4 regions of the Lacticaseibacillus parahuelsenbergensis genome follow, and region 2 is predicted to be linked to each of the others. Evidence: predicted binding sites of a transcription regulator. Region 2 holds the regulator's gene; each other region holds the start of a gene.
The links. The regulator HrcA, encoded in region 2, represses chaperone genes, less so after heat shock. The targets are predictions, from matches to a motif close to TTAGCACTCNNNNNNNNNGAGTGCTAA.
Positions count from the first base shown of each region.

Region 1 (7,502 bases), 210 kb from region 2:
TACTGGGCATTGAAGGTTATGCGATGAACTGGCCGATTGGGATGGGCAAAGGCTTGAAAGGGCTGTACGATCGGGTGAATAACCGGATCGAACTGTACCGACGAGAAGGTGACGATCGGTTTTTGCCGCTTAATGACAAAGGCGAGCTTGATCCCAATGAACCATTGACTCAGGATTCCATTTACACGCAAACGATGGATGACATCGAGCTGTTAAACGATGCGGGTAATCAATTTAGCCTCAAGAAAATCATGGCTGGTGATCAGACGCCGGTTTTCTTCGGGTCAGCCCTGACCAACTTCGGCGTCGAAACTTTTCTGAATAGCTTTGTTAAATATGCGCCTGAGCCGGGTCCCAAAAAGACTGAGCAAGGCGATGAAGTGATGCCGACCAATCCGGAATTCTCAGCGTTCGTCTTCAAGATCCAAGCGAATATGAACCCGGCTCATCGCGATCGGATTGCGTTTGTGCGAATTGTTTCCGGCGAATTTGAGCGTGGCATGGATGTTGTTTTACATCGCACCGGTAAAACCATGCGGCTTAACAATTCCACCGAGTTTATGGCCGATAGCCGCGAAACTGTCTCGACTGCGGTTGCAGGGGATATAGTCGGCTTATATGACACCGGTAATTTTCAGATTGGCGATACCATTTATCAAGGTAAAACGCCGATCCAATTTGAAAAGTTGCCACAGTTTACCCCAGAAATCTTCGTGCGCGTCACCCCTAAAAATGTCATGAAACAAAAATCGTTTCATAAGGGCATGCAGCAGCTGGTTCAAGAAGGGGCGGTCCAACTTTATAAGACTTACCATACAAATGACTACATTCTCGGTGCGGTCGGTCAATTGCAGTTTGAAGTTTTCCAGTTTCGGATGTTGCATGAATACCACTCCGAGGTTGTGATGACCCCGATCGGCTCGCGTATTGCCCGCTGGATCGATCCGGATCAAATGGACGAAAAGATGAGCAGTTCGCGGAACCTGCTGGTGCAGGATATTCACGGTGATCCGTTGTTCTTGTTTGAAAACCAATATGCCGAGCGGTGGTTTGCGGACAAGTATCCGGATGTGAAATTGACGGCTAAGCTTTAATCTTGGCAACAAAAAAAAACGGCTATTAGCCGCTTTTTTGTTGCCGAATTTTGAGGCACCCTTTCGCTTATACATGAGAACCATGACGATGCATCGTTTGATCGCCTAACGAATGAACAAAAACTCTCTTTTATTCAGCCTGACGTTCTAGCTTAGGCACCGTTACCTCGGCTAAATGGTGGCCCATGATTGGCGAAACCTCGTCAATGGACTTTTTGAGCAGCCGGTCAAGCGTGAAGGCAATTTCCTCACGTTGAATGTTGCGGCGTTCGTTGGTGAACAGTATCTCGATGTGTGAAGGTGCTTCTGTATAAACAACGGTGGTTTGACCGAGTGAAAAGACTTTGACAAGTCGGGCATCAGTGCCGCTTAGTTGCTGGCTTACCAAATTTCTAAAGCTGTTGGTGACATTAATTAGTCGCATGGTCAGGCCCTCCATTTCTCTTCCTACTGGTTTTATTATAAAACAATTTAAGGAAAAATAATATTATGTACAATCGAAAGCCCGCGAACATTTTGTCCGCGGGCTTTCTGTCTTTGTATCAATCATCCTGATCGTTATGATCGGGTGATGTTTGCTGGTTGTTACTTTTTACTGGTTTTTGAAGGCGTTTCGGCTTTGGCTGGTTCGCCAACCGTAATTTCACCATTGCTGATGCGGGCTTCAAGTTCCTTGGCATCCGGATGATCCAGATAGAAGTCGGCTACCCGATCTTCAATCTGTTCTTGGATAACCCGCCGTAATGGCCGCGCACCCATGGATGGATTGTAACCCAGGCTGACCAGCTTCTCTTTGACCGGATCGGTGACATGAATCGTCAGGCCCTGACTCTTGAGATTATTGTTGGTGTCAGTGATCATTAAGGAAACGATCTTCAACAAGTCATCTTTAGAAAGTGGCTTGAATTCAACAATATCATCGAACCGGTTGAGGAATTCCGGCTTGAAGTAATTGCCAAGCTGATCCAGAACGCTGTGCGTCTTGCCACTCAAGGTTGCACCAAAACCGACATTAGCCTCGGCGTCAGTTGATCCGGCGTTGGACGTCATGATGATGATGGTGTCCTTGAAGGAAACGGTACGGCCTTGCGAATCTGTCAAGCGGCCATCATCCAGAATCTGCAGGAACATGTTCATAACATCGGGATGGGCTTTTTCAATTTCATCTAACAAAATCAGACTATAAGGATTCCGACGAACTTTTTCAGTTAACTGGCCGGCTTCCTCGTAGCCAACATAGCCTGGCGGTGACCCGATCAGTTTGGAGACGCTGAATTTCTCCATGTACTCCGACATGTCAAACCGAATCATGGCATCTTCCGAACCGAACAGTTCTTTGGCCAGCTGCTTGGCCAGCTCGGTTTTACCAACACCGGTAGGCCCAACGAAGAGGAAGGAACCGATTGGCCGGCCGGTCTTATTGAAGCCAATCCGGTTACGGCGAATGGCTCGCGCAACCTTGTCAACCGCCTCGTTTTGACCGATGACGTGTTTTTCAAGATCGCTGGCAAGGTTCTTCAACTGTGCCTGTTCTTGTGCTTTCAGTTCACCGACAGGAATGTTGGTCTTTTCTTCGACAATCTTTTCCATGTCCTTTTCGGTGACAGTTGGCACTTCATTTTCAGGGAGATTTGATTGCTTCTTGGCCATGTCTTCTAATTTCGTGACTTGATCGCGATAGAAGGCGGCTTTTTCGTAATCTTCCTGTTTCAGTGCTGCCTGCTTTTGATTCTCGGCATCCGCAATCTTGGTTTTAATCGTTTCAGGATCAACGGTCGCAATCGTCAGATTCTTGCGAGAACCGGCTTCATCCAACAGGTCAATGGCCTTGTCAGGCAAAAAGCGATCCTGAATGTAGCGGTTGCTGAGTGTAGCTGCGGCTTCAATCGCGGCTTCCGTGTACTTAACGTGATGGAAGTCTTGATAACGCGGCTGCAAGCCTTTTAGAATTTTAATGGTTTCGTCAACGCTAGGTTCTTCAACCATGACTGGCTGAAGTCGCCGAGCAAGCGCGGAATCTTTTTCAATTTGACGATACTCGTTGCTGGTGGTTGCGCCAACCAGTTGCAATTCGCCACGAGCGAGGGCAGGTTTCAAAACATTGCCTGCATCCATGCCGCCTTCAGCGTTGCCGGCACCGACAATTTCGTGAATTTCATCAATAAATAGGATAATGTTCTTATTTTGTTTGAGTTCATCGATCAATTGTTGCATCCGCTGCTCGAATTGACCACGAATACCCGTTCCTTGAACAAGGGAAACGACATCGAGACGAATGACGTGACGATCCTGTAGCTTTGCCGGTACGTCGCCATTGGCAATCTTCAATGCCAAGCCTTCGACGACAGCGGTTTTACCGACACCGGCTTCACCGATCAGAACCGGATTATTCTTCGTCCGGCGATTCAGGATTTCGATCACCCGCGAGATTTCTTTGTCGCGGCCGATGACCGGATCAATTTGGCCTTTGCGTGCCTGTTCGGTCAGATCAATACCGAATTGACCCAGCAATCCCTTACCACCATTGCCATTGCGGCCGTTGTTACCATTGCCGCCGCGTCCTGCCTGAGTAGGCGGGATCTGCGCGTTAGGCTGTTGCGGCCGATCCATTCCCTGATTCATCGCACGGAAGATATCATCTAAGCTCCCGAACCCAAACGGATCAGTAGCATTTGTTGGATTCATATTTCCTCCTGCTTGTTTCTTGAGTAATTGATAACAGTTTTGGCAGAGATTGATCTCCTGCCGCGTACCGTTAACAACGGTTGAAAGATGAATAGTGGCTGGATTCTTATGACAGTTTTCACATAACATTTTGTCACAACCTTCCTGTCTAAATAGGTGCCACATATAGTCGAAAAAGGTTTGACCTTTCTTGACCTATGGCAATAGTATACACCCTCATGTTGAGAATGCAAGCACTCGACACACAAGAGTGCTAAAAAGTTCCAAATATTTCAGTGATATCAGGCATTAGCGCTTTTTCAATGCCTACTTTTATGCTAACCTTATGGAGTGAGGTGAGGCAAATAGATGACTCAGGATTATGTCGCTTTAATGGATGAGTTAAAGACTGGTCAGCGTGACAAGATCACGGTGACGCCCGAAACATTCATGGCGTTTCGGGCGGCATGGACAAATTATCCCGATCGTGAAGAAATTGTGGGGACGGCCAAACGCGATGGTGTCATCGAATACCATTACCGGTCAGTTGATTCCCGCTAAATAAGCGTCAAATCTCATGTGACGCTTGTGGCAAGCTACAAAAAATGGTAAGGTTTACATGAATTGTTTTAGGTGTTAGTGTGCCTATAAACTATTCGGAAAAACACTAGAAATCTAGTTAATATGAAGGAGCAGATCAGTCATGGAAAAACGTGAATTTAACATTATTGCAGAAACCGGGATCCACGCACGTCCGGCAACCTTGTTGGTACAAGCAGCCAGCAAGTTCAACTCAGACATCAACTTGGAATATAAAGGTAAGAGCGTTAACCTGAAGTCCATTATGGGTGTTATGAGTTTGGGTGTTGGCCAAGGCGCCGATGTTACCATTTCTGCTGAAGGTGCCGACGAAGCAGACGCAATTGCTGCTATTACCGATACTATGAAAAAAGAAGGCTTGGCTGAATAATGGCTGAACATTTGAAGGGAATCGCTGCTAGTGATGGGATCGCCACAGCGAAGGCCTATTTACTGGTTCAACCTGATTTATCATTTGACAAAAAAACGGTTGATGATCCTTCAAAGGAAATCAATCGGCTGAAGCAGGCACTTGATCAAAGTAATGATGAGTTAAAGGTTATCCGTACAAAGGCCGCTGAATCGCTTGGCGAAGAAGAGGCTCAAGTTTTTGATGCCCATATGATGATTTTGGCTGATCCTGACTTTACCGGTCAGATCGAATCCAAGATCAAGGACGAAAAAGTAAATGCCGAACAAGCTGTGAAGGAAGTTTCCGAATTCTTCATTCAGACCTTTGAAGGCATGACTGATAATCCATATATGCAGGAACGTGCTGCCGATGTTCGCGATGTAACAAAGCGTATTATGGCGCATTTGTTGGGTCGTACATTGCCGAATCCGGCGTTGATTGATGAAGAAGTCATTATCGTGGCTCACGATTTGACCCCTTCTGACACGGCACAGCTCAACAAGAAGTATGTGAAGGCATTCGTCACTGATATCGGTGGTCGGACGGCCCACAGCGCAATCATGGCGCGTTCATTGGAAATTCCTGCTGTTGTCGGAACCGATGACGTCACCAAGAAGGCCCAAAACGGTCAATTGATTTCCGTTGACGGTCTGACTGGTGAAGTGGTCATTGATCCTTCGACGGATGAGGTTGCCAAATTCAAGCAAGCTGCTGAAGCATTTGCCAAGCAAAAGGCTGAATGGGCGCAACTGAAGACGGCGAAATCCGTGACGGCTGATGGCAAGCATTTTGATGTTGCGGCTAACATCGGGACCCCTAAGGATCTTGATGGTGTGCTGGCAAATGGTGCTGAAGGTATCGGCCTGTATCGTACCGAATTCCTTTACATGGATTCTTCCGAATTGCCGACTGAAGACGATCAGTTCGAGGCCTACAAGAAGGTTCTTGAAACCATGAATCCAAAGCCGGTCGTTGTTCGGACAATGGATATTGGCGGGGATAAGCATTTGCCGTACCTGCCATTACCGCAAGAACAAAACCCATTCTTAGGTTATCGTGCGATCCGGATCAGTCTTGATCGTCAGGATATTTTCCGTACCCAATTACGTGCTTTGTTGCGCGCGTCTGCATTTGGTAATCTGCGGATCATGTTCCCGATGATCGCAACCATTTCCGAGTTCAAACAGGCTAAGCAGATCTTCACAGAAGAAAAAGACAAGTTGGTTAAGGATGGCGTTAAGGTATCCGACAACATTCAGCTTGGCATTATGATCGAAATTCCTGCTGCGGCAGTTCTGGCTGATCAGTTTGCTAAGTATGTCGACTTCTTCTCGATCGGGACTAACGATTTAATTCAGTACTCAATGGCGGCTGATCGTGGGAACGAACATGTTTCTTACCTGTATCAACCATACAACCCATCGATCCTCCGGTTGGTCAAGCATGTGATTGACTCAGCCCACAAGGAAGGCAAATGGGCTGGCATGTGTGGTGAAGCTGCTGGTGATCCGATCATGGTTCCGTTGCTGCTTGGTATGGGACTTGACGAATATTCCATGTCTGCAACTTCTGTTCTTAAGGTGCGCAGCTTGATGAAGCGGCTCTCCACCGAGGACATGGCTAAGATGGCCGATGTTGCTCTAAATGAAAATATTTCGAATGACGAAAATGCGGACTTGGTTAAAAAGACAACCGGTCAGTAATGACGTCATGATTTGAAGAAGGCTGTCATCCCAAATAGGGTGGCGGTCTTTTTTAATTGCTTTAAAGCTTTGGCGAGAGCTTTGTCATTTCTTTTAAGTGGCTTGGTAAGTAGACGGCAATGCCTGGGCAGATCGTATTTACCTGGTGCACATGCAGCATTTTCAGAAAAGTGGTATGGTTATTATGTAAACTAAAAAGGTCGAGCCGCGATGCAGATCTGTGATAGTAAGTATGGTGGTTCACCGAATGAGGGGGAATTGCATGTATTTACAACATCAAACAAAAACAGGCTTGCAGCGCAGGACTGGTGCTTTTTCCACTGCGCGTGTTCGGTTACGACTAGTGGCGCTCATTTCGACAATGGGCGGGCTTCTTTTTGGCTATGATACCGGCGTCATCAATGGCGCTTTGCCGTTTATTTCCAGTGAACTTAAATTAGCACCGGGTTTACAAGGATGGGTCACCAGTAGTTTAACGTTAGGCGCGGCATTTGGCGCTGTGTTGGTCGGCCGAGTTAGTGACCGATATGGGCGTAAACGTTTGATTACCGGATTAGCCGGTTTATTTTTTCTCGCCACACTCGCTTCTTCACTAGCGCCTAGTGCTGGTTGGTTGATTGGGGCCCGGATGGTCTTGGGGCTGGCAGTCGGTGGTGTTTCGGTTTTGGTTCCTAGTTTTCTGGCTGAAATTGCGCCAACGAATCGGCGTGGTCGGCTTGTGACCCAAAATGAATTAATGGTCGTCTCTGGGCAACTGCTTGCGTTCATCTTGAATGCCGTTTTAGGGACGAATTTTGGTAATGTGCACGGTATTTGGCGGTGGATGATCGTCTTAGCCGTGATTCCGGCTATCTTGCTAGGTGTCGGTACCCATTTTGTTCCCGAGTCGCCGCGTTGGTTAATGATGAAAGGTCGTCAGCAGGATGCCAAAGCCAGTCTTGCGGTTTTGCGAACGCCGCAAGAGGTTCCAAATGAGCTTGAACATTTAAAACAGACGATTGCAAAAAGTGCAGAACATAAAAAGGTCAAGCCGGTTGATGCGCTCAAGGT
Region 1 is NZ_CP132482.1:1,749,543-1,757,044, reverse strand. It holds gene LACPH_RS08255 (peptide chain release factor 3) at 1-1,094, shown strand, start outside; gene LACPH_RS08250 (DUF1827 family protein) at 1,225-1,518, opposite strand; gene LACPH_RS08245 (ATP-dependent Clp protease ATP-binding subunit) at 1,680-3,908, opposite strand; gene ykzS (protein YkzS) at 4,128-4,319, shown strand; gene LACPH_RS08235 (phosphocarrier protein HPr) at 4,462-4,728, shown strand; gene ptsP (phosphoenolpyruvate--protein phosphotransferase) at 4,728-6,452, shown strand; gene LACPH_RS08225 (sugar porter family MFS transporter) at 6,715-7,502, shown strand, end outside.
Region 1: LACPH_RS08245 (ATP-dependent Clp protease ATP-binding subunit) is a predicted target of HrcA. The motif match lies at 4,010-4,036, and genes of this name have one in related genera.

Region 2 (7,502 bases):
AAGCATCAGCGGCGCCGCCACAGCCCATTGTTTTAACGCTGGGTTTCTTTGATGGCGTACATCGCGGCCATCAAGCCGTGATTAAAGCAGGAAAGCAAATTGCTTTAGCCAAAAAATTGCCGTTAGCCGTGATGACATTTGATATTCATCCGGCTGTTGTCTATCGCGGCGTTAGTAAAACAACGATTCAGTATCTGTCAACGCGTGACGAAAAGATTAATTTAATGCGGCAATTAGGCGTGGATTTGTTGTATTTTGTTCACTTTACACCAGAATTTGCTGCCTTATCGCCGCAAGCGTTTGTTGACCAATATTTGGTGGGCCTGAAAGCCGATACAGTTGTGGCCGGTTTTGACTATACTTACGGTAAACGCGCGATTGCCAATATGGCGTTGCTGCCCGACTACGCGCATGGCAGGTTTGAAGTTGTTAGCGTACCTAAGTTGGCCGAAGATGGTGCAAAAATCAGCTCGACCCGGATTCGTGATGCGTTGGATCAAGGGGATATCGATACGGCAAACGAGCTTTTAGGGTACGCTTATTTAACGACTGGCAAAGTGGTGCATGGCGAAGCCCGTGGTCGAGAACTTGGCTTTCCAACCATTAATCTGGCAACATTAGGTCAGCAGCGGCTTCCTGGTATCGGGATTTATGCCGTGACAGTAAACGTGGATGGTACTTGGTATCTGGGGATGGCTTCGATCGGCCGTAATGTTACGTTTGGCAGTGATCGCGATGTGACGCTTGAGATTAATTTGCTGGATTTTAGCCGTATGATTTATGGCAAAACTGTTCAGGTTCGTTGGTACCACTATCTACGCGGTGAAGTGAAATTTGCCAATGCAGAAGGTTTGATTATCCAGTTAAAGAAAGATGAAGCGGCGGTCCGTCAGTATTTCGCGAGGAAGGGTTAAAATGGCAGGCGCATATATTCATATTCCGTTTTGCGAACATATTTGTTACTACTGTGATTTCAATAAAGTCTTCATTGAAGGTCAGCCGGTTGATGACTATGTTGCGATGTTGCTTAAGGAAATGCGGATGGTCATGGCTGAGCATCCTGATGAGAAAATCGAAACGGTCTATGTCGGTGGTGGAACGCCTACAACGTTGACGTCCAAACAGTTAGCAACACTTTGCCAAGGCATTCGCGACATCTTGCACTTCGATTCTGGTGAATTCACGTTTGAGGCGAACCCCAATGATTTGCTGACGACCGATAAGTTGCAGGTTTTACATGATTATGGTGTCAATCGACTTTCAATCGGGGTTCAGTCTTTTAACGACGATGTCCTCAAACGGATCGGACGGATTCATCGCGCTAAGGACGTTTATGTTGCGATCGCCAATGCCAGAAAAGTCGGTTTTGATAATCTGTCGATTGATTTGATTTTCCGATTACCTGGTCAAAGCCGGAACGACTTTTTAAATAGTCTACAAAAAGCACTCGATTTGGATTTACCTCATTATTCGACGTATTCACTCATTCTTGAACGGAAAACCATCTTTTATAATTTGATGCGCCAAGGCAAATTGCGCTTGCCAACGCAGGATGTCGAAGCCGATATGTATCAGGATGCCATTGATCTAATGGAAGCACATGGCAGACATCAATATGAAATCAGCAATTTTGCCAAGGATGGCTATCAATGCCAACACAACCTGCTTTACTGGCAAAATGACAAATATTTTGGCTTTGGAGCTGGTGCGTTTGGTTATCTTGGGCGCGATCGGTATCACAATTATGGTCCGATCAAACAGTACCTAACGCCGCTTCACACCGATCGTTTACCGGTTTTGGCCCATCACTTGGTTCCGGTGTCCGAACAAATTGAAGAGGAAATGTTTCTTGGTTTGCGAACCATGCGCGGCGTAAGTGAAAAACGCTTCTATCAGCGCTATCATCTGACCGTTGATGCCGTTTATGGCGAGACCGTACCTGAGTTGGAAAGCCAAGGCTTGTTACAGCGCGATAATGGCTTCATCCGGCTGACTAACAAGGGCAAGTTTTTAGGCAACGAAGTCTTTCAACAGTTTTTGCTTGACGAGCCGCTTATTTAAACGGCTCTTTTTTCTTTAAAAAATGGCCGCCACTGGCTAGAAACACCGAAAACACTGAAGATTTTAGCAATGTCGCCTTGACTTTGCTAACGGTGCTTGGTATATTATTCAGTGTATTAGCACTCGTGCGAAACGAGTGCTAAAGGTGAGGTGAGAAAATGTTGACGAAACGGCAAGTGCTCGTCTTAAAAGAAATCATCCGCCTGTTTACTGAAAGCGGAGAGCCGGTTGGTTCAAAGCGATTGATGCGCGAGTTGCCCATTCATGTCAGTTCCGCCACAATCCGTAATGATATGGCGTCGCTAGAAGATGCCGGTTTGATCACCAAGACCCACAGCAGTTCCGGGCGCGTACCGTCAACGCAAGGCTATCGTTATTATCTCGATCACCTTGTTGAACCGGTGCGTGTTTCGCATCAAGAACTGGCGACTATCAAGCAGGCATTTAGCCAGCGGTACAATAAGATGGATGAGATTGTCGCGCAAAGTGCGCAAATTTTGTCCAATCTGACGAGTTACACGGCCATTAGCTTGGGACCTGAAGTAACCAATATCAAGCTGACAGGTTTTCGCCTTGTTCCATTAGGCAATCATCAAGTCATGGCGATTTTGGTCACGAATAACGGTAACATTGAAAACCAGGTCTTTACCGTATCGCAAAACATCTCATCCGATGAGCTCGAAAAGGCGATTCGAATTGTCAATGATCAACTCGTTGGACTGCCATTAATTCAAGTTGCACAGCGGCTGAAAACCGATGTGCCTTCGATGTTAATGCAGTATCTAACCAGTCCTGAAGGCTTTTTGGATATCTTCGGTAACGTTTTGAAATCAGCTGCGTCCGAGCGCTTTTACGTTGGCGGGCGGTTGAATCTGATGGATTACCTAGGCGATTCCGATATCCATGAACTGAAAAAGATTATGTCATTGATTGACGCTGATCACGGTGATCTGACGGAACTGCTTGGCGGACCGATTCGTCAAACGCCGGTTCAAGTACGTTTGGGGCCAGAGCTTAAGCCAATTGATTTGGCCAACCTCAGTTTAATCACCGCCAGCTACGATGTTGGTGACCACGGCACTGGGATGATCGCCTTGCTAGGCCCGACACAGATGCCTTATTCGAAAATGATCGGACTGCTGGATGTTTTCCGTGAAGAGCTGGCAAAACGGTTGACGGATTATTATGCCAACTTTGATCAATAAAAATTAAAAAATATTTGTTGTGTGGATCCATGAATGCCAGCAAATATGGTTTAAAGGGAGGATACCATGGCAGAAAAAAAAGCAAAGCAAACCGCAGCAGATACCGACAAACAGGCAAAACAACCTGCTGAAGCGTCAGGATCTTCGCTTAAAGAAGACATTCTGAAAGAAAGCATCGCTGATCTCAATGACCAACTAAAAAGCAGCCAACATGATGGCGAGCAGTTGAAGAAAGAACGTGATGAATTCGAAGATAAATATCTGCGGGCAGCCGCGGAGATTCAAAATATGAATCATCGGTTCGAAAAAGAGCAACAGAAGCTGCTGAAGTACGATGGCCAGAAGTTAGCAAAGGCGATTTTGCCAGTTGTCGATAATCTTGAACGTGCGCTTGCAACCGAGGCCAAAGATGATAGTGCTGCTTCACTAAAAAAGGGTGTCCAAATGGTTTATGACCATTTGGAGCGTGCTTTGAAGGAAAACGGCATCACTGCTATTGATGGCACCGGCGAAAAATTCGACCCGAATACCCAACAGGCCGTACAAACAGTCGCGGCTGATGACAAACACGCAGCTGATACTGTCGCGCAGGTCCTGCAAAAAGGGTATTATCTCAAAGATCGCGTTTTACGCCCTGCTATGGTCGTTGTTGCTAAATAATTAAACTGAAAATAAAGAAGGTATAACAATATGAGTAAAGTTATTGGTATTGACTTAGGAACCACCAACTCAGCTGTTGCGGTTTTGGAAGGCAATCAGCCAAAGATCATTACAAATCCTGAAGGCAATCGGACCACACCGTCTGTTGTTGCGTTTAAAGATGGTGAAATTCAAGTCGGTGAAGTTGCCAAGCGTCAGGCAATTACCAACCCGGATACGATTGTTTCGATCAAACGCCACATGGGCGAAGCCAACTACAAAGTTAAGGTTGGCGACAAGGAATACACCCCTCAGGAAATTTCAGCGATGATTCTGCAATACATCAAGAAATTTTCTGAAGACTATCTGGGCGAACCGGTTAAGGATGCCGTTATTACCGTGCCGGCTTACTTCAATGACAGCCAACGTCAGGCTACCAAGGATGCCGGTAAAATTGCCGGTTTGAATGTACAGCGGATCATCAACGAACCAACCGCCTCAGCATTGGCTTATGGCTTGGACAAAGGCGACAAGGATGAAAAGATCCTGGTTTATGACCTTGGCGGTGGGACCTTTGATGTTTCCATTCTGCAATTAGGTGATGGCGTCTTTGAAGTTCTGTCAACCAATGGCGATACCCATTTGGGCGGGGATGATTTTGATAACAAGATCATCAACTGGTTGGTTTCCGAATTCAAGAAGGACAACAACATCGACCTGTCTAAGGACAAGATGGCCATGCAACGTTTAAAGGATGCTGCTGAAAAGGCAAAGAAGGATCTGTCTGGCGTTACCCAGACCCAGATCAGTCTACCATTTATCTCTGCTGGCCCTAATGGACCGTTGCACTTGGAACGCACTTTGACGCGTGCTCAGTTTGACGAAATGACCGCTGACTTGGTTGCCAAGACCAAGCAACCGGTTGAAAATGCGTTGAAGGATGCTAAGCTAACCAACGCTGACATCGACAAGGTTATCTTAAACGGTGGTTCTACACGAATTCCGGCGGTTCAGGAAGCCGTTAAAGAATGGACCGGCAAAGACCCAGATCACAGTATCAACCCTGATGAAGCTGTTGCTTTGGGTGCTGCTATCCAAGGTGGTGTCATTTCCGGTGATGTTAAGGATGTTGTTCTGTTGGATGTTACGCCGCTGTCCTTGGGTATTGAAACCATGGGTGGCGTCTTCACCAAATTAATCGATCGTAACACCACCATTCCGACTTCCAAGAGCCAGGTCTTCTCAACTGCAGCTGATAACCAGCCTGCCGTTGACATTCACGTTCTGCAAGGTGAACGGCCAATGGCAGCGGATGACAAAACGCTTGGTCGCTTTGAATTGACGGATATTCCGCCGGCACCACGTGGGGTTCCGCAAATCGAAGTCAAGTTTGATATCGATAAGAACGGGATCGTTCAGGTTTCTGCCAAAGACCTCGGCACCGGCAAGTCACAGAACATCACCATTAAGAGTTCCAGCGGTTTGTCCGATGAAGAAATCGAACGCATGAAGAAGGAAGCCGAAGAAAACGCCGAAGCCGACGAAAAGCGTAAGGAAGAAGTCGACTTGAAGAACGATGTCGACCAGTTACTCTTCCAGACCGACAAGACGCTCAAGGACGTTGACGGCAAGGTTCCTGAAGAAGACATCAAGAAAGTCAAGGATGCTCAGGAAGCTTTGAAGAAAGCGCAACAAGAAAACAACCTTGATGACATGAAGCAAAAGCGGGACGACTTGAACAAGCTGGTTCAGGACATGACCGTTAAGCTTTATGAAAACGCCCAGAAGAATCAGCAGGCACAAGGCGGCGCTGCGAGTGGTGCTGCAACCGGTGCAACGCAAGGCGATACCGACAAGAAGTCTGACGATGATACCATCAATGGCGATTACAAGGATGTTTCTGACGACGATAAGAAGTAAGGTCGCAGATCATCAGCAAAAAGCCGAAGCCGCGGCGCGGTTTTGGCTTTTTGTTTGAATTATGCTATGCTGAATTGGCATTTTCAGTCACGATCTGAATCGAGGAGGAACTCATGGCGGATCAGAAAGATTATTATGAGACGCTCGGTGTGAGCCGGGATGCCGATGATGACACCATTCGTAAGGCTTTTCGCAGGCTATCGAAAAAATATCATCCCGATCTTAATCACGCACCAGGTGCAGAGCAAAAGTTTAAAGAGATAAATGAAGCCTATCAGGTCCTGTCTGATCCCCAGAAACGTGCGGCCTATGATCAGTATGGTTCTGCTGATGGTCCGCAGGGATTTGGCAACGCCGGCGCAGGAGGAGGCCAGGCAGGCGGTTTTGGCGATTTCGGTGGCCAAGGTGGTTTTGGCGGCGGCTTTGACGATATCTTCAGTCAATTCTTTGGCGGAGCTGGTGGTGGTGCTCAAGCGAATCCGTCAGCACCGCGTCAAGGCGCCGATTTACAATACCGGATGGACTTGACGTTTGAAGAGGCGATTTTTGGTAAAGATACCAAGATCTCCTACGATCGCGAAGCTGTTTGTCATACCTGTCATGGTAGTGGCGCTAAACCGGGTACCAGCCCGGTAACGTGCCATAAGTGCCATGGTACCGGTTACATCCAGGTACAACGAAATACGGCCTTTGGCACGATGATGACACGCCAGGTTTGCGACGTCTGCGGCGGTACCGGTAAAGAAATCAAAGAAAAGTGCCCGACTTGCCATGGCAGCGGTCATGAACAAGAACGTCACACTATTGATGTCAAGGTTCCAGCCGGCGTTGAAGACGGTCAGCAAATGCGGCTGCAACAAGCTGGTGAAGCGGGGACCAACGGCGGGCCTTACGGTGATCTGTACATTGTTTTCCGAGTTGCACCAAGCAAAAAGTATCAACGGGACGGCGCAGAAATCTATCTGACCATCCCATTAAGCTTTGCGCAGGCTGCATTGGGCGACGAAATCAAAGTCGATACGGTTCATGGACCGGTTGAGTTGAAGATCCCGGCAGGTACCCAAAGCCAGACTAAGTTCAGACTACGCGGTAAGGGTGCGCCAAGACTGCGCGGCAACGGAACCGGCGATGAAATTGTTACCGTCGAAATTCAAACGCCAAAGCATCTGAATGAGAAACAAAGAGCAGCATTGATGCAATTTGCTGCTGCCAGCGGTGAAGATGTCACGCCGCATAATGGCACGTTGTTTGACCGTGTTAAAGAAGCGTTTAAAGGCGGGAAATAAAGCGCTAAAATTAATTGACACAAAAAAATCGGTTCTGGAGGCAACTTGTCGCTGGAACCGATTTTTTGATATCCTTGTCTGGCAACTTCAATCTAACTTGTCTGGTTGCGGAAACGCGCTCACAGTCGCAGAAGTCTGCGTATAAGGACCTTGGTCGCAATGGCCAAAATCGGGCCATCACGCCCAAGGTCACTTATACTCCGACTTCTAACCGCGCCAGCTCACGCTCTGCTTGAAACGCGTTCGCTGGCGCAGAAACCTGCATGTAAGGACCTTGGTCGCAATGGCCAAAATCGGGCCATCACGCCCAAGGCCACTTATATTCCGACTTCTAACCGCGCCAGCTCACGCTCTGCTATAATAAGAATCAAACGTTCGCTTAGAAAGTAGG
Region 2 is NZ_CP132482.1:1,537,167-1,544,668, reverse strand. It holds gene ribF (riboflavin biosynthesis protein RibF) at 1-914, shown strand, start outside; gene hemW (radical SAM family heme chaperone HemW) at 916-2,061, shown strand; gene hrcA (heat-inducible transcriptional repressor HrcA) at 2,220-3,266, shown strand; gene grpE (nucleotide exchange factor GrpE) at 3,333-3,926, shown strand; gene dnaK (molecular chaperone DnaK) at 3,957-5,825, shown strand; gene dnaJ (molecular chaperone DnaJ) at 5,939-7,111, shown strand.

Region 3 (7,502 bases), 660 kb from region 2:
ATTGCTGTCCTACAGTGTCTCCATTATCGGTGTTCTCGCGCTTGGTCTTTGGTGGCTGCATCGTGAGCGTGCGCAAGAACAGCTGATGGTTCGATAGCACTGAGCAGGCAGAAGCAAATTTTTACGCCACTAAAAAACCGCCGCCGACGAAAAAAAGTCGGCAGGCGGTTTTTACTTGCAGGGATGTTAACGGTCATACGGTGTGAAGATAATGTAATTTTGATCGGTCGTCGCCTTGAAATCAAACTGAGTATTCTTGGCATTTTGTTTGGTTTCTTCGTTGCTGATGGTTTCGGTTTGCAGGCCCAGTGCTTTGCGCAGTTTATCGGAAACCCGCTGCATTTCGGCATCGGATGCGATTTGATAGGCACCGTCGCCGACCCAGGCGTTAACCCCTTTGAGATGATCGGTTGTGATGGTTTTGGCAGCGCCGCGATAGTTCATGAAAATGCTTTGCATATCGGCAAAACTCAGATTAGTTGCAATGTTTTTAGAAATCGTGTCCATGAGTTTGGTGAAGTTACCAAGCGATCCGACAGAAACGGCTTTTTTCAAAATTGCCTTGATGACTTGTTGCTGGCGCTTTTGCCGGCCATAGTCGCCTTCCGGATCAGCGTGGCGCATTCGTGAGTAGGCAAGTGCCATGTTGCCATTTAAATGCATGCGACCCTTTTTGAATTTCTGGTTACCGGTGTAAGGATCCTGGAATGAAAACGGAACATCAACGTCAATCCCACCGACCGCATTGACGACTTTTTCCAGCGCGCCCATGTTGATCGTCAGATAATAAGAAATCGGCACATTCACAAGTTTAGAGACTGTGTTGATGGCCATATCAGAACCGCCGACATTGTATGCAGCGTTGATTTTCTGCATATTGAACTCTTTGGTGCCAATCAATTCAGCAGCCGTATCGCGGGGAATGCTGACCATGGTGGTTTTGTTGGTCTTCGGATTGACGACGGCCACAATCATGGTATCGGAGTTGCCCTTTTCAACGCGTCCTTCAGCACCGGTGTCGACCCCGAGCAGGAGTACTGCAAATGGTTTCTTTTGGGCGATGTCCGTGCTGACGTGTTTGGTGGCATGGTATGTATTGTCGATGGCATATTTTGCCTGGCTATAGAGGCGCAGGGCATAGGCGCCAACCGTAAACAGGCCGACAATGACGATTAAGCCGATGAGGCGTCCCCAGCGAAAACGTTTAGGCGGTTGACGGTGGCGGTGATTTGAACGGGTCTCCATTTTTGAACGGCTCCTTTATAAAAACATTATTTCCATTATAGAAGATTGAATGCGCCAACGAGATTAATATTCGATTACGTTTACAGCGCGTGGGCAATGTAATATAGCCAGACCACCCATAGTGCACCGACATGGGCGATGATGGCAGTGCTGATGGCGCCGGTGTGACGGTAATCATAGGCCAGAACCAATCCGACTAAGGTCGCGCTGAGCCAGTGGCCGCCTGGTTGAGTCACGGCAAATAACAGACTGGCGATCAAAGCGCCACCGAAAACGCCAGTGACATTAACCAGATTACCGAACAATACTTTACGAAAAGCCAGCTCCTCCAGAACGGGAATGGCGAGGCCGATTGCCAAAAAGTACCAGGGATTGGTGGTCATACTGGAAAGCTGCTGATGAATCTGGCTATTGGTTTGCGGCATTTTAAAAAGGATCATTTCAAGCCATGAGCCGACTAACTGAGCAGCCAAGACGCCGGCAATGCCGATGACACCCCAGAAAACGCGCTGTTGTGGTGCGAGGACGCCAGGGGCTTCAATCGCGTTGGCAATGACCAGTTGCCGTTCGCTATACGCCGCAGCAATCATTGCGATGACACTGATTAAGGTCACAATACCAAGGCTGAGCCGCCCAACCGGCATGAATTGGAAAATCAAAAGGTTAGCGATAAACGTGACGAGGTAAGCACCGACAACGGAAAAGGCATGTTTTTGCAGTGACATATAGGGGACTCCTTTGAAAAAATATCTGAAATTAGTATAACATTCCCGGGTTTTGGGGTTGCATTCACCCGGAAAACTCGTTATAGTTACTTTTGTAGTTAGCACTTAGACATAGCGAGTGCTAAATCAAAAAATGTAATGTGGAGGGATTGCCTTGTTAAAACCATTAGGAGATCGCGTGATTGTCGAGGTCGTTGAAGAAGAGGAACAGACTGTTGGCGGCATTGTTTTAGCCAATAATGCCAAACAAAAGCCGCAAACCGGCAAAGTTGTCGCAGTAGGTGAAGGCGCTTTGACACCGGAAGGCAAGCGTCTGCCAATGGCCGTTAAAGTTGGCGATACTGTATTATACGACAAATACGCCGGCTCTGAAGTAAAGTATGAAGGTCAAGACTACCTCGTACTGCACGAAAAAGACATTATGGCAATTGCGTAAAAAATAATCGATCAATTTTGAGGTGAATAAAAACAATGGCAAAAGAAATTAAGTTCTCTGAGGATGCACGTACCGCCATGCTGCGTGGCGTGGATCAATTAGCAAACACAGTAAAAACAACTTTAGGACCAAAAGGCCGCAACGTTGTTTTGGATAAGAGTTATGGCGCACCGGAAATCACCAACGACGGTGTTACGATCGCCAAGTCAATTGACTTAGAAGACCATTACGAAAACATGGGCGCTAAGTTGGTAGCGGAAGTTGCATCCAAGACAAACGATATCGCCGGTGATGGTACCACAACCGCAACGGTTCTGGCACAAAGCATCATTCGCGAAGGTATGAAGAACGTGACTGCCGGTGCTAACCCTGTTGGCATTCGGACAGGTATCGAAAAGGCAACCAAGGCAGCGGTTGACGAACTGCACAAGATCAGCCACAAAGTTAACGGCAAGAAGGAAATCGCCCAGGTTGCTTCGGTTTCATCTTCCAATGAAGAAGTCGGCAATCTGATTGCGGACGCCATGGAAAAAGTTGGCCATGACGGTGTTATTACCATCGAAGAAAGCAAAGGGATCGACACTGAACTTTCTGTTGTTGAAGGGATGCAGTTTGATCGCGGCTATCTGAGTCAATACATGGTAACCGACAATGATAAAATGGAAGCTGATCTGGACGATCCATATATCCTGATTACCGATAAGAAGATTTCCAACATTCAGGACATCCTTCCACTATTGCAGGAAATCGTTCAACAAGGTAAGGCACTGTTGATCATTGCTGACGATGTTGCCGGCGAAGCATTGCCAACCCTGGTTCTTAACAAGATTCGTGGTACCTTCAATGTTGTTGCAGTTAAGGCCCCTGGCTTTGGCGATCGGCGCAAGGCACAACTGGAAGACATTGCAACCTTGACCGGTGGCACCGTGATCAGTTCCGATCTTGGCTTGGATCTGAAGGATACCAAGATTGAACAATTGGGTCGTGCCGGCAAAGTTACCGTTACCAAGGACAACACCACGATTGTTGATGGCGCAGGTTCCAAGGATGCCATTGCTGAACGGGTTAACATCATCAAGAAGCAAATTGACGACACAACCAGCGACTTCGATCGTGAGAAGTTGCAAGAACGTCTGGCTAAGTTAGCCGGCGGGGTTGCGGTTGTCAAGGTCGGTGCTGCAACCGAAACCGAATTGAAGGAACGTAAGTATCGGATCGAAGATGCTTTGAACGCGACCCGTGCTGCCGTTGAAGAAGGCTACGTTGCCGGCGGTGGTACTGCCTTGGTTGACGTCATCCCTGCAGTCGCTGCTTTGAAAGAAGAAGGCGACGTTCAGACCGGGATCAACATCGTTCTGCGTGCCCTTGAAGAACCTGTTCGCCAGATTGCCGAAAACGCTGGCCGCGAAGGTTCTGTCATCGTTGAACAATTGAAGAAGGAAAAGCAAGGCATTGGTTACAATGCTTCAACCGGTGAATGGGAAGACATGGCTAAGTCAGGTATCATCGACCCAACCAAGGTTACCCGTTCCGCATTGCAAAATGCTGCATCAGTTGCTGCTTTGATGCTGACCACTGAAGCGGTTGTTGCTGACAAGCCAGAACCAAAGGATAACAACGCGGGTGCTGCAGGTGCAAACCCGGCAGCCGGTGGCATGGGCGGCATGATGTAATTTCGTCCTATCCTTAAAAAGAAGAACACAAATAAAACACCAGCGAACTTTGCTGGTGTTTTTTATATGTGAGCGTGAGCCAGCCAATTTCTGGGCTAGCGAACGTATGATGGCACGTCTTTTGTACCCTTCAAACTCGTGCCAAGCGTTATCATAGGCATTGACCACCTTTCCTTGTTAAAATAAAATTGGTAAACAGTTAACGTTGCTATTTTCCATGTCAAATAAGAGGGGACGAGTTATATGAAATTGATTCAAAATCCCATTCGGCTTAATGCCAGTTTACACAAGATGCTTCCGCACACCATGCGCTTTTTATACAGTCGCAAGCCAGTCAAGTATTTCGAACTTTACACGCTAGGATCGGTGCATGTTTATTATGTGGAAGGTTTCGACCAAATCGATATTGTCCTGACTCATGACAAGCGCACCATCAAAGATGCCGAAATTGATTTTGTCCTCGAGAAACTATTGCCAGACACACCAAAAACCGAGCTAAAAATCGACCACGCCGCCAAAAGCGAGATCGAACATGAAGTCCATCGTAAATTGAAAGTGCATGATGTGGTTATTATCGAGAAGTGAGCGTGAGCCAGCCCGGTTAGAAACCGGAGCATAAGTGGCCTCGAGCCTGAATGGCTGGGCTTTGGCCATTCAGGCTCGAGGTCCTTATGTGCAGGTTTCTGGGCTGGCGAACGCGTTATGGTCGAGCGTGAGCCGGTGCGGTTAGAAGTCGGAGTGTAAGTGGCCTTGGGCGTGATGGTCGGGCTTTGACCATTGCGACCAAGGTCCTTACACGCAGACTTCTGCGCCGGCGAACGCGTTATGGTCGAGCGTGAGCCGGTGCGGTTAGAAGTCGGAGTATAAGCGGCCTTAGGCGTGATGGCCCGGTTTTGGCCATTGCGCCTAAGGTCCTTATACGCAGACTTCTGCGCCGGCGAACGCGTTAAAGTGAGCGTGAACCGGTGTGCTTAAATAAAGCGTAAGTAGTCTCAACCCCAATGGCGGTTTTTGCCATTGGGGTTGAGGTTCTTGCACCTGAATTTCTGGGCTACCAAACGCGCTACAGAACTTAGCAGTCAACGGAACCCCTTAGCTTCTTTATAGAGCAGTGCCTGATCGCGGCTTTTTCCGAACCATACCCGCTGACAAATATCAATCCAACCGGTGTTTCTGGCGACACATATAAGTTAAGATGAAACAAGGTAGGCGTAAGCCGAAATTTAGAGTACACTAATGCATGTTTGTTTACGATTCATTAAAATTTTTGAACCGGTGTGGGTTAATAGGAGTTTAGAAAATGATGCACTTGAAACGGCTGTTCATTGGGCGGCCTTTGAAATCTTCCGAGGAAGGTGGTCAACAGCTTAACATCTTCAAAGCGCTGGCGATGTTGTCGTCAGATGCTTTGTCCAGTGTGGCTTATGGGACCGAGCAGATTGTCTTGGTCCTTACGACACTGTCGGCTGCGGCAATTTGGTATTCGTTACCGATTGCGGCGTTTGTTTTAGTCTTGCTGATTTCACTGACACTTTCATATCGGCAGATTATCCACGCATATCCTAGTGGTGGCGGGGCCTATGTTGTTGCTAGCGAGAATCTGGGTCGCAACGCCGGTTTAACGGCCGGCGCTTCGTTGCTGATTGATTACATGCTGACGGTATCGGTTTCGGTTTCGGCCGGCGCCGAGGCGATCACCAGTGCGATTCCTGCGCTGTATGGCCATCAGGTGGCGATTTCGCTGATCATCATTTTTATCTTGATGGGCATGAACTTACGCGGCATGAGCGAATCGGCTAACTTCCTGATGATTCCGGTTTATCTATTTGTGCTTGTGATGACCGTGATGATTGTCTGGGGACTTTATCAGGTTGTCAGTGGCGCCATCCCATATAAAGCAACCTCGTTAGTCGGTGCAGCCATCCCCGGCGTGTCGATGGCGTTGATCTTCCGGGCGTTTTCCAGCGGGTCCAGTTCACTGACCGGGGTTGAAGCGATCAGTAATGCGGTGCCGTTTTTCAAGTTGCCTAAGGAAAAGAATGCAGCTAAAACGCTAGCGATTATGGCCGGCATTCTGGGCTTCTTCTTTGCCGGGATCACGTTCTTGAACTACTGGTACGGTTTAGTGCCGATGGCGAAGGTGACGGTACTTTCACAGGTTGCCAAGGAAACATTTGGTGGCACCGGCATCATGTATTATGTCGTTCAATTTGCGACCGCGTTAATTTTGGCGGTTGCTGCCAACACAGGGTTTTCGGCTTTTCCGGTCTTAGCGTTTAACTTGGCTAAGGACAAGTTTATGCCGCATATGTACCTGGATCGCGGTGATCGGCTGGGTTATTCCAATGGGATTTTGACCTTGGCGCTGGGCTCGGCGGCGTTGATCACCATTTTCCAAGGCTCCACGGAACGCTTGATTCCGTTGTATGCGGTAGGCGTGTTCATTCCGTTTACGTTGTCGCAAACCGGGATGATCATTCACTGGTTCCGGCACCGCGGCAAGGGCTGGATTGGCAAAACGGTCGCCAATCTTTCTGGCGCATTAATTTCGTTCGCGATTCTGGTCATCTTATTTGCTTATCGGCTGTTTGATATCTGGCCGTTCTTCATCGTGATGCCGCTTGCGATCTTTATGTTTTACAAGATTCATGATCATTATCGTAAAGTGGCCGCGCAGTTACGGTTGCCGGCAGATGTTGAAGAGCATGAGTACGATGGCAGCACCGTCATTGTGCTTGTCGGCAATGTGACGCGGGTGACCCGCGCCGCGCTGAATTACGCGCAGTCCATCGGCGATTATGTCATTGCGATGCATGTTTCGATGGATGAGAATCCGAACAAGGAAAAAGAAACGCAAAGCGAATTTCGCGCAGATTTTCCGGATGTCCGGTTTGTCGATATTCACTCGTCATATCGTTCAATTGAAGCACCGACAATTCGCTTCGTCGACATCGTGGCGCGGAATGCTGCTAAACGCAACTTTACGACCACGGTGCTGATTCCGCAATTCGTACCGCGCAAAAAGTGGCAAAATATTCTCCACAACCAAACTAACTTCCGTTTACGCGCTGCGTTTGCAAGCCGCGAGAACGTGATTATTGCCACTTACAGTTATCATTTGAAGAAGTAACCGTTTAGGCAGGTTGAAAAGATATGCAATAGAGGCGGATGAATTCCATAGGTGTGGGTTCATTCGTTTTTTGATTTCTTCTAGACAGTTTTGAACGGGTTTGGCGTGAAGTTGACGCACCTGTTAAAATATAGGTTATAGAACGTCAGAGATAGTCAAAGACAAAGGGTGAAGTTTGTGCCGCAAAAAACCAGTGATACGCCAATGATGCAACAGTATAATGCGATTAAGGCGCAGTATCCGGATGCATTTTTATTTTATCGAATTGGCGATTTTTATGAATTATTCAACGA
Region 3 is NZ_CP132482.1:2,197,808-2,205,309, reverse strand. It holds gene LACPH_RS10275 (sodium/glutamate symporter family protein) at 1-97, shown strand, start outside; gene LACPH_RS10270 (LCP family protein) at 187-1,245, opposite strand; gene LACPH_RS10265 (CPBP family intramembrane glutamic endopeptidase) at 1,326-1,970, opposite strand; gene groES (co-chaperone GroES) at 2,125-2,406, shown strand; gene groL (chaperonin GroEL) at 2,442-4,079, shown strand; gene LACPH_RS10250 (DUF1827 family protein) at 4,323-4,664, shown strand; gene kimA (potassium transporter KimA) at 5,380-7,209, shown strand; gene mutS (DNA mismatch repair protein MutS) at 7,387-7,502, shown strand, end outside.
Region 3: groES (co-chaperone GroES) is a predicted target of HrcA. The motif match lies at 2,069-2,095, and genes of this name have one in related genera.

Region 4 (7,502 bases), 1.4 Mb from region 2:
CCGAAAAGTGTCGGTAAGATTCCAGAAGATCAGTTGCGGCTTTTTGATATGGGGGCAACGCTGACTTTAGGCGATCTGGATGTTGAAAGCTTTGGCGTTTCGCATGATGCTGCGGCGCCACAGTTTTATCAGTTTCATCATGATGGCAAAACCTTCACGATCCTGACTGATACCGGTTATGTGTCGGATCGGGTGGCCGGGACGATTCGCGATGCTGATGCTTATGTGATGGAATGTAATCATGACCTTGAGATGTTGCGGACCGGTCCGTATCCATGGCCGTTGAAGCAGCGGATTCTGAGCGATCAAGGGCATTTGTCCAATGAGGATGGTGCCGATGCGCTGATGGATGTGATTGGCTTGCGCACCAAGCGAATTTATCTCGGACATCTATCGCCACATAATAATAATAAACCGCTGGCTCATTTAACCGTTGCCTCGTTATTGGCACAACAAGGGCTCGCGGTCGATCACGATTTTCATCTTTATGATACTGATCCGGCCATTGCCGATCCATTGTTTGTTGTGTGAGATGATTGGTGCAGTGTTTCGGATAGCAGTTGGTAGGAAAAAGCAGACGACTTGTGCATAAAAAGATTGCGGGTTGGCCGCTTTTTTTCTTTTTGACGTGTGTTATGTGTGCCATAACGCGTTCGCCGGCGCAGAAACCTGCGTGTAAGGACCTCGGTCGCAATGGCCTAAGTTCGGGCCATCACGCCCGAGGTCACTTACACTCCGGTTTCTAAGCGCGCCGGCTCACGCTCATTAAAAAAAGCCCTATGTTGTTCATAATTTCGTCAAAATCGCCACTTACAATAATGATTGTAAACAGGGTGAGTTAGAATTGCCCACAAGGAGGATCAAGTTATGGATAATGGAAGTCATAACTTTCAAGAGACACCACAAGATCAGCAACCGCAACGGGGGTCGAAGAAGCCGAAGAATAGCGGCTGGAAACTGATTGCGATTGTGGCGGTGGTTGCTGCTTTGATCGGTGGCGGTGTTGGTGGCGGAACCGCCTACTGGGCGATGAACCACAATGCCAGTCTTGGCGTGACCGATACTTCCGGCAAGGCAGGGACGACGAAAATCTCTAATGTCTCGGTTAACCAAAGCAGCGCATCGGAGCAGGCTTTTGCTAAAGTCAAAGGTGCTGTTGTTTCCGTTGTGAATATGCAAAAAGCCGAAAGTAACAGCGATGGCCTTGACACTTTTGGCGGCCTTGAAGGTATTTTTGGTCAAGGTAACCAACAAAGTAGCAGCAGTTCGAGTAACAGCTCTTCAAGCCTTGAAGAAGCCAGCGAAGGTTCTGGTGTGATTTACCAAAAGAAAGACGGCAAAGCCTATATTGTCACGAATAATCACGTGGTTAGCGGTTCGGATAAACTTGAAGTCATTTTAAGCGATGGCACCAAGTTGACGGCTAGCTTAGTCGGAACCGATTCAACGTCTGACTTAGCGGTTCTGACCATTGATGGCAGCAAGGTCACCACCGTCGCAAGTTTTGGCGATTCAAGTAAGATTGCAGCCGGGCAGACTGTCTTAGCGATTGGCTCGCCGCTGGGTTCACAATACGCGACCAGCGTGACCCAGGGGATTGTCAGTGCCAAGAGCCGAACGATTGATGTCACGGACAGTAACGGCAATACAACTGGCCAGGCAACGGTTATTCAGACTGATGCCGCGATTAACTCAGGAAATTCCGGTGGCCCGCTGATTAACTTAGCCGGGCAGGTCGTCGGGATTAACTCGATGAAGCTATCCGGTAGTTCCAGCAGCAGTTCTGACAGTGCCACAATCGAAGGCATGGGCTTCGCAATTCCAAGTGACGAAGTGGTTTCGATCATCAACCAGCTTGTACAAAACGGCAAAGTCGTTCGGCCAGCGCTTGGCGTTGAGGTTCGCGACTTATCCACCGTTTCTGCCACACAGCAAAAGTCAGTCCTGAAATTGCCATCTAGCATCACCGGTGGCGTCGTGGTTGCCGGCTTTACCAGTGGCAGCAGCGCCAAGACGGCAGGGATGAAGAAGTATGATGTCATTACCGCACTGGATGGTGTCAATGTTACCAACACAGCTGAGTTACACACACAACTGTATAAGCACAAGGTTGGCGATACGATTAAGCTCACCGTGTATCGCGAAGGTCAGCAACAAACCGTTTCATTTAAACTGACTCAGACGACCAGCGATTTAAAGAATTAAATTAGAAGATCCCCGATTGAGAATGTTCGGTTCTTGATCGGGGATTTTTTCGACTCATTCGCGTAGTTAGTCGGAAGCGGTTTCCCCAAATTTTAACGAAAGTTTAGCGAATAACCTGTGGAAAAGTTCAAGAAAAAGTTTTGTCAAGAGTGGGTAACTTTTTGGTAAAAGTGCTCATTGACCTGTGGATAACTCTGTGGATACTGTTCATAACTAAGATTTTCGGGTGTGATTAAGTTGTCCACCGATCTGGGGATAACTTGTGGATAAACTTTTTTGACTTGTGACAAAACGTTTGTTCCCAGCCGTGGGAGCGGGATTGGTGCGCTGAAGTTTGTGAAATCGAACGATTGAAAACTGTGGATGACTGCGTTCGAAAAATTTTTTACTTGAATTTTTCGAATCGTCTATTTGGTGTCAATTTCAGTTCTTCATACTATATTTTGGGTGTCAAGTTACGCACATGTGGATAACCCGTGTGGACAACCTGTTGTTGATTGCGAAAAACTCGGAATTTGACTTCTGTGGACAAACTGGATACCATAAAGATGGTAAATAAGTTGTGCACAATGTATTGAAAGGATGGTCCAACATGAAGATCACGATCAAACCAGCTGCGGTGACTTATTTGAACAACCATGTTGCCAAGGATCAACATTTGTTCCTGGCATTGGATGATGGTTCGAGTAAGTATTCCAAATTAGGCGGTTCCTGTGCCATTGGCAATAAGTACCAAATTGTCGTGACGGATACGGACGATCAGGATTATGCACTGCCGCTAGAAAACGACGCCGGTTTCAAATTGACGACCGGTGATCCGGAGACGGATTATTTCGGCAGCGGGCTAACGCTTGATTTCAAGAATGCTTCGTTAGCTTTGCGCGATGATAGCGGCATTTTGGACGGCGCGGTGACACTGAACCACGTGACGGCAAAACCGCAATCCGATGACAAGCGGCGTGAAGAAATGAAATCCTTGGGCGGCAAGATTTGCTAAATAGCGGATCGTTGTTGCGAGTTTCGGGGACAGAAACTGTGAGTTAGCAAAGATTAGAAGAACAAAATTAGCACTCGTGCATGACGAGTGCTAATTTTTGTGTTATACTTTAGGTGTTCTGAGGGAACAGTAATGACGTCAATGTCCATAACGCGTTCGCCAGCGCAGAAGCCTGCGTATAAGGACCTTGGACGCAATGGCCAAGATCGGGCCATCACGCCCAAGGCCGCTTATACTTCGGCTTCTAACCGCGCTGGCTCACGCTCACTATATTGAAAGGAAGTTTTCAATGATGGCTAATGATCTTATGCGGCGCAATGATTGGTTGGATGATCCATTCTTCAATGATTTAGGGCGGCATATTTTTGACAGCTTCACGCCTAGTCGTGGTGGTGATAGCAGTCGCCTGCTGAAAACGGATATTCAGGAAAATGACAAGTCATATGTTGTGAAGGTGGATGTTCCCGGTATCGAGAAGCCAAACATTAATCTGAGTTACGATCATGGCATTCTGAGTGTTGCGGTTAAGCATGAAGAGCAAGCTGATCATTCAGACAACGAAGGCAATATGCTGATGTCTGAACGCAGCTATGGTCGGATGAGCCGCAGCTATCGGTTGCCAAATGTTGATGAGGGTAAGATCAGCGCTAAAGTCACTGATGGTGTCTTGACGATTGATCTGCCTAAGTTGACAGGCGATCAAGAAGGAAACCATCAGATCACGATTGACTAATTCGGATCTGTTTGCCTAGCAACACAAGTCATGACAAAGATTCTCATCGGGAAACCGGTGGGAATCTTTTTTTCGTGTGAGCGTGAGCCGGCGCGCTTAGGGGTCGGAGTGTAAGTGGCCTCAGGCGTGATGGCCCGAACTTAGGCCATTGCGACTGAGGTCCTTACACGCAGACCCCTGCGCCGGGGAGCGCGTTATCGAAAGCTGGGCTGGCGAGCGCGTTAAAGCAGAAGTGTCACGTATAAGATTCAGAGATCATCTTGGCAGCGGATTCTTTCGAACCATTCCCAATCTCATGTGAAATTGACGCACAAATAAGCTTCAATCCGCGAATCTTTTACCTGCAAAGGCGTATAATGGAAGGTAAATATTAGGGGTGCCAAAAAATAAAGCAGGTACATCATTGCCTTTAAAGCGGCAAAGGGGCGCGCTGTTAAAGGGGATCTGTCCCAGTAAGTTAGTCCAAACTGAATTGAGCGTTGCGTGAAAAACATTTTCCAAGCCAGATTATATTCGTTCTAAAAAGGATTGCTTTTTCAGATTGTAATGGTTATAATTAAGGTACTTAGGAAAAGGGAGTGGCAACAATGAAGAAGAACTGGCAGTTAATGATGGTGCTCGCTGTAAGTGCCGTTGCGCTGGTCTTTGCGTTCGTATTAAAACAGCCATTGATTGCTCAGGGGCTAATCACGGTGATGGGGTCGATTATCGCCTTGATTATGTTCGGGGGCATGGTGAAAACAATTCGGTCCGGTAACTTTGGGGTTGACTTATTAGCCATTACGGCGGTTGTCGCAACGCTGGCAGTCGGTCAATATTGGGCATCGATGATTGTGTTGCTCATGTTAACCGGCGGCGATGCGTTGGAAGATTTTGCTGCGACAAAAGCCAGCAGCGAATTGAAACAGTTGTTGGAAAATGCACCGACAACGGCTCATCGCATGGTTGATGGTCACGTTGAAGATGTTGATGTTGATGCGGTCCAAGTCGGTGAAACGATTTTGGTTAAGCCGCGGGAAGTTGTTCCAGTCGATGGTACGGTTTTGGCAGGCGAGAGTTTGGTCGATGAAGCCAGTTTAACCGGTGAGTCTAAACCAGTTGCCAAAAACGCAGGTACTGATATCATGTCCGGGACAATTAACGGTGATGCTGCGTTAACCGTTAAAGTTACCCAACGTGCCGAAGATAGTCAGTATCAAGGGATTATCAAATTAGTTAAGGAATCAGAAGCACGGCCAGCGCATTTTGTCCGGATGGCCGATCGCTATGCGGTACCGTTCACTTTGATCGCTTATGTGATTGCCGGTCTAGGCTGGTACTTGTCAGGCGATCCGGTTCGGTTTGCCCAAGTGCTCGTTGTTGCTTCGCCATGTCCACTGATTTTGGCGGCACCGATTGCGATGGTTTCCGGCATGAGCCGCAACAGTCGTAACGGGATTATCGTCAAGTCAGGTACCACACTTGAAAAGCTAAGCGATGCCCGGACGTTTGCTTTTGATAAAACCGGTACGGTGACACGCGGTATTTTAAAAGTGGCAGCGATCTTGCCACAAGCAGGTTTCTCACAAGATGAATTGTTGAACTTGGCGGCTAGTGCAGAAGGCCAGTCAACCCACATTTTGGCCCGGTCCCTGACCGATGCTGTGCCGGTTGCTGATCGTCTGCCAGCGACCGATGTTTCCGAAGCTACGAGTTTCGGGGTGAATGCGACGGTTGATGGTCATAAGGTTAAAGTCGGTAAAGCAGAGTTTGCCGGGACAACGGATACTATCAATACGACGGCGGTTTATGTCAACGTTGACGGTAAATACGCCGGTGCCATTACCTTCTCCGATCAGATTCGGCCAGAAGCAAAAGAAACGATGTCCAAGTTGCACGAACTGAATGATGCTAACTTGATCATGATTTCCGGTGACCAGCAGTCGATTGCTGATAAAGTTGCTGAAGAAGTCGGTATTGACCAGGTTTATGCTGAGCAGTTGCCACAACAGAAAATCGAAGTATTGGATAAACTGCCTAAAAATGGCCGGCCGGTTGTCATGGTTGGCGATGGCGTTAACGATGCCCCATCATTGGCGATTGCCGATGTCGGAATTGCCATGGGCGCACACGGCGCAACGGCGGCCAGTGAATCAGCCGATGCCGTTGTGCTGCGTGACGATTTGGCTAAGGTCGCTGCGGCAACCTTGATTGCCAAGGAAACTATGGTGATCGCCAAACAGTCCGTGCTGATCGGGATTGCAATTTGTACCGGTTTGATGGTCATCGCCAGTTTCGGAGTTATCCCAACGATTATTGGCGCGATGTTGCAGGAAGTCGTTGATACGGTGACCATTTTGTATGCGCTGCGTGCTCGGAATGGCTTGCATCGTCAGGCTTTGGTCGATCCGGTTCGGGCAGAAGCTCGGGATTGATGGTTGTTTGGTAGAAAATTATAGATTTTAGCAGTATGTATACGTTGGAAGGCCAATCGGTTTCGCGATTATTCGCGGAGGCGGTTGGCTTTTTTGTTTTGGGTTGGTTTTTTTGCGTTGGGTGGGCGAGAGGTTTTGCGGTGGGGGAAGTATGGAGGCAGCTTTTTCTATTGTTGGCAATTGGGGTGTTGTTGGACTGTCGTGTTCTATAACGCGTTCGCCGGCGCAGAAGTCTGCGTGTAAGGACCTTGGTCGCAATGGCCTAAGCCCGGGCCATCACGCCCAAGGCCACTTACACTCCGACTTCTAAGCGCGCCGGCTCACGCTCAGCGCTTGTTCACGCTCACACAACAGTAACCAGTTCAATGGTTGCAGAAAGCAGTTTATTGGAAGCGGTTACTGCAAGCGCTACAATCATCTTGTAATTAAGGTTCTAATATATCAGATCACAGAAGTTGGCGAGTACCTTATGACAACGGGTGCTTGCAGTGTTAAGTTTTTTAGCTGGTTTCATCGAGAGAAGGAGTTGTGTATGGCAAATCAAACATTTGTAATTTCCAGAAATACAAGTGTCTCGACTGACAATATGGCGGATCCGGTTTTGAAGAATGCCGTCAATATTTTACAGCGGGATATTCAAAAGGTAACGACTTCACAAGCCGATACCAATCAGATTGACTTGGTGTTGCAACCAAAGGCCGATCAGAAAGTACCTGATGCATTTGCAATGCATTATGTTGATCCACAGAAAGTTGAAATTACCGCGGCTACTACTCGCGGGTTGATGTATGGCGCGCTGGCAGTTTCCCGTGAAGTTCTAGGCATTGATGATTTCTGGTATTTCATGGATACGCCGATTAAGAAACAGGCAAGTGTCATCTGGTCTGATTTCAGTCAGCAGTTACCTGATTTTCAGACTAAATACCGCGGCTGGTTTGTTAATGATGAACTCCTGATCGCAGACTGGCAGGATCATGATTCAAAAGAGTATGTGTGGGATCGGATTTACGAAACGTTGCTGCGGATTGGCGGCAACCTGATCGTACCCGGTACCGACAAAGAGAGTCGGTTCCATCGTGCCGGCGCGCGGGATATGGGCTTGATTATTGCGCATCATCATGCTGAACCACTTGGCGCGGAGATGTTTGCCCGG
Region 4 is NZ_CP132482.1:2,941,706-2,949,207, reverse strand. It holds gene LACPH_RS13740 (MBL fold metallo-hydrolase) at 1-531, shown strand, start outside; gene LACPH_RS13735 (S1C family serine protease) at 868-2,205, shown strand; gene LACPH_RS13730 (iron-sulfur cluster biosynthesis family protein) at 2,798-3,202, shown strand; gene LACPH_RS13725 (Hsp20/alpha crystallin family protein) at 3,495-3,935, shown strand; gene LACPH_RS13720 (heavy metal translocating P-type ATPase) at 4,523-6,349, shown strand; gene LACPH_RS13715 (glycosyl hydrolase 115 family protein) at 6,882-7,502, shown strand, end outside.
Region 4: LACPH_RS13725 (Hsp20/alpha crystallin family protein) is a predicted target of HrcA. The motif match lies at 3,270-3,296, and genes of this name have one in related genera.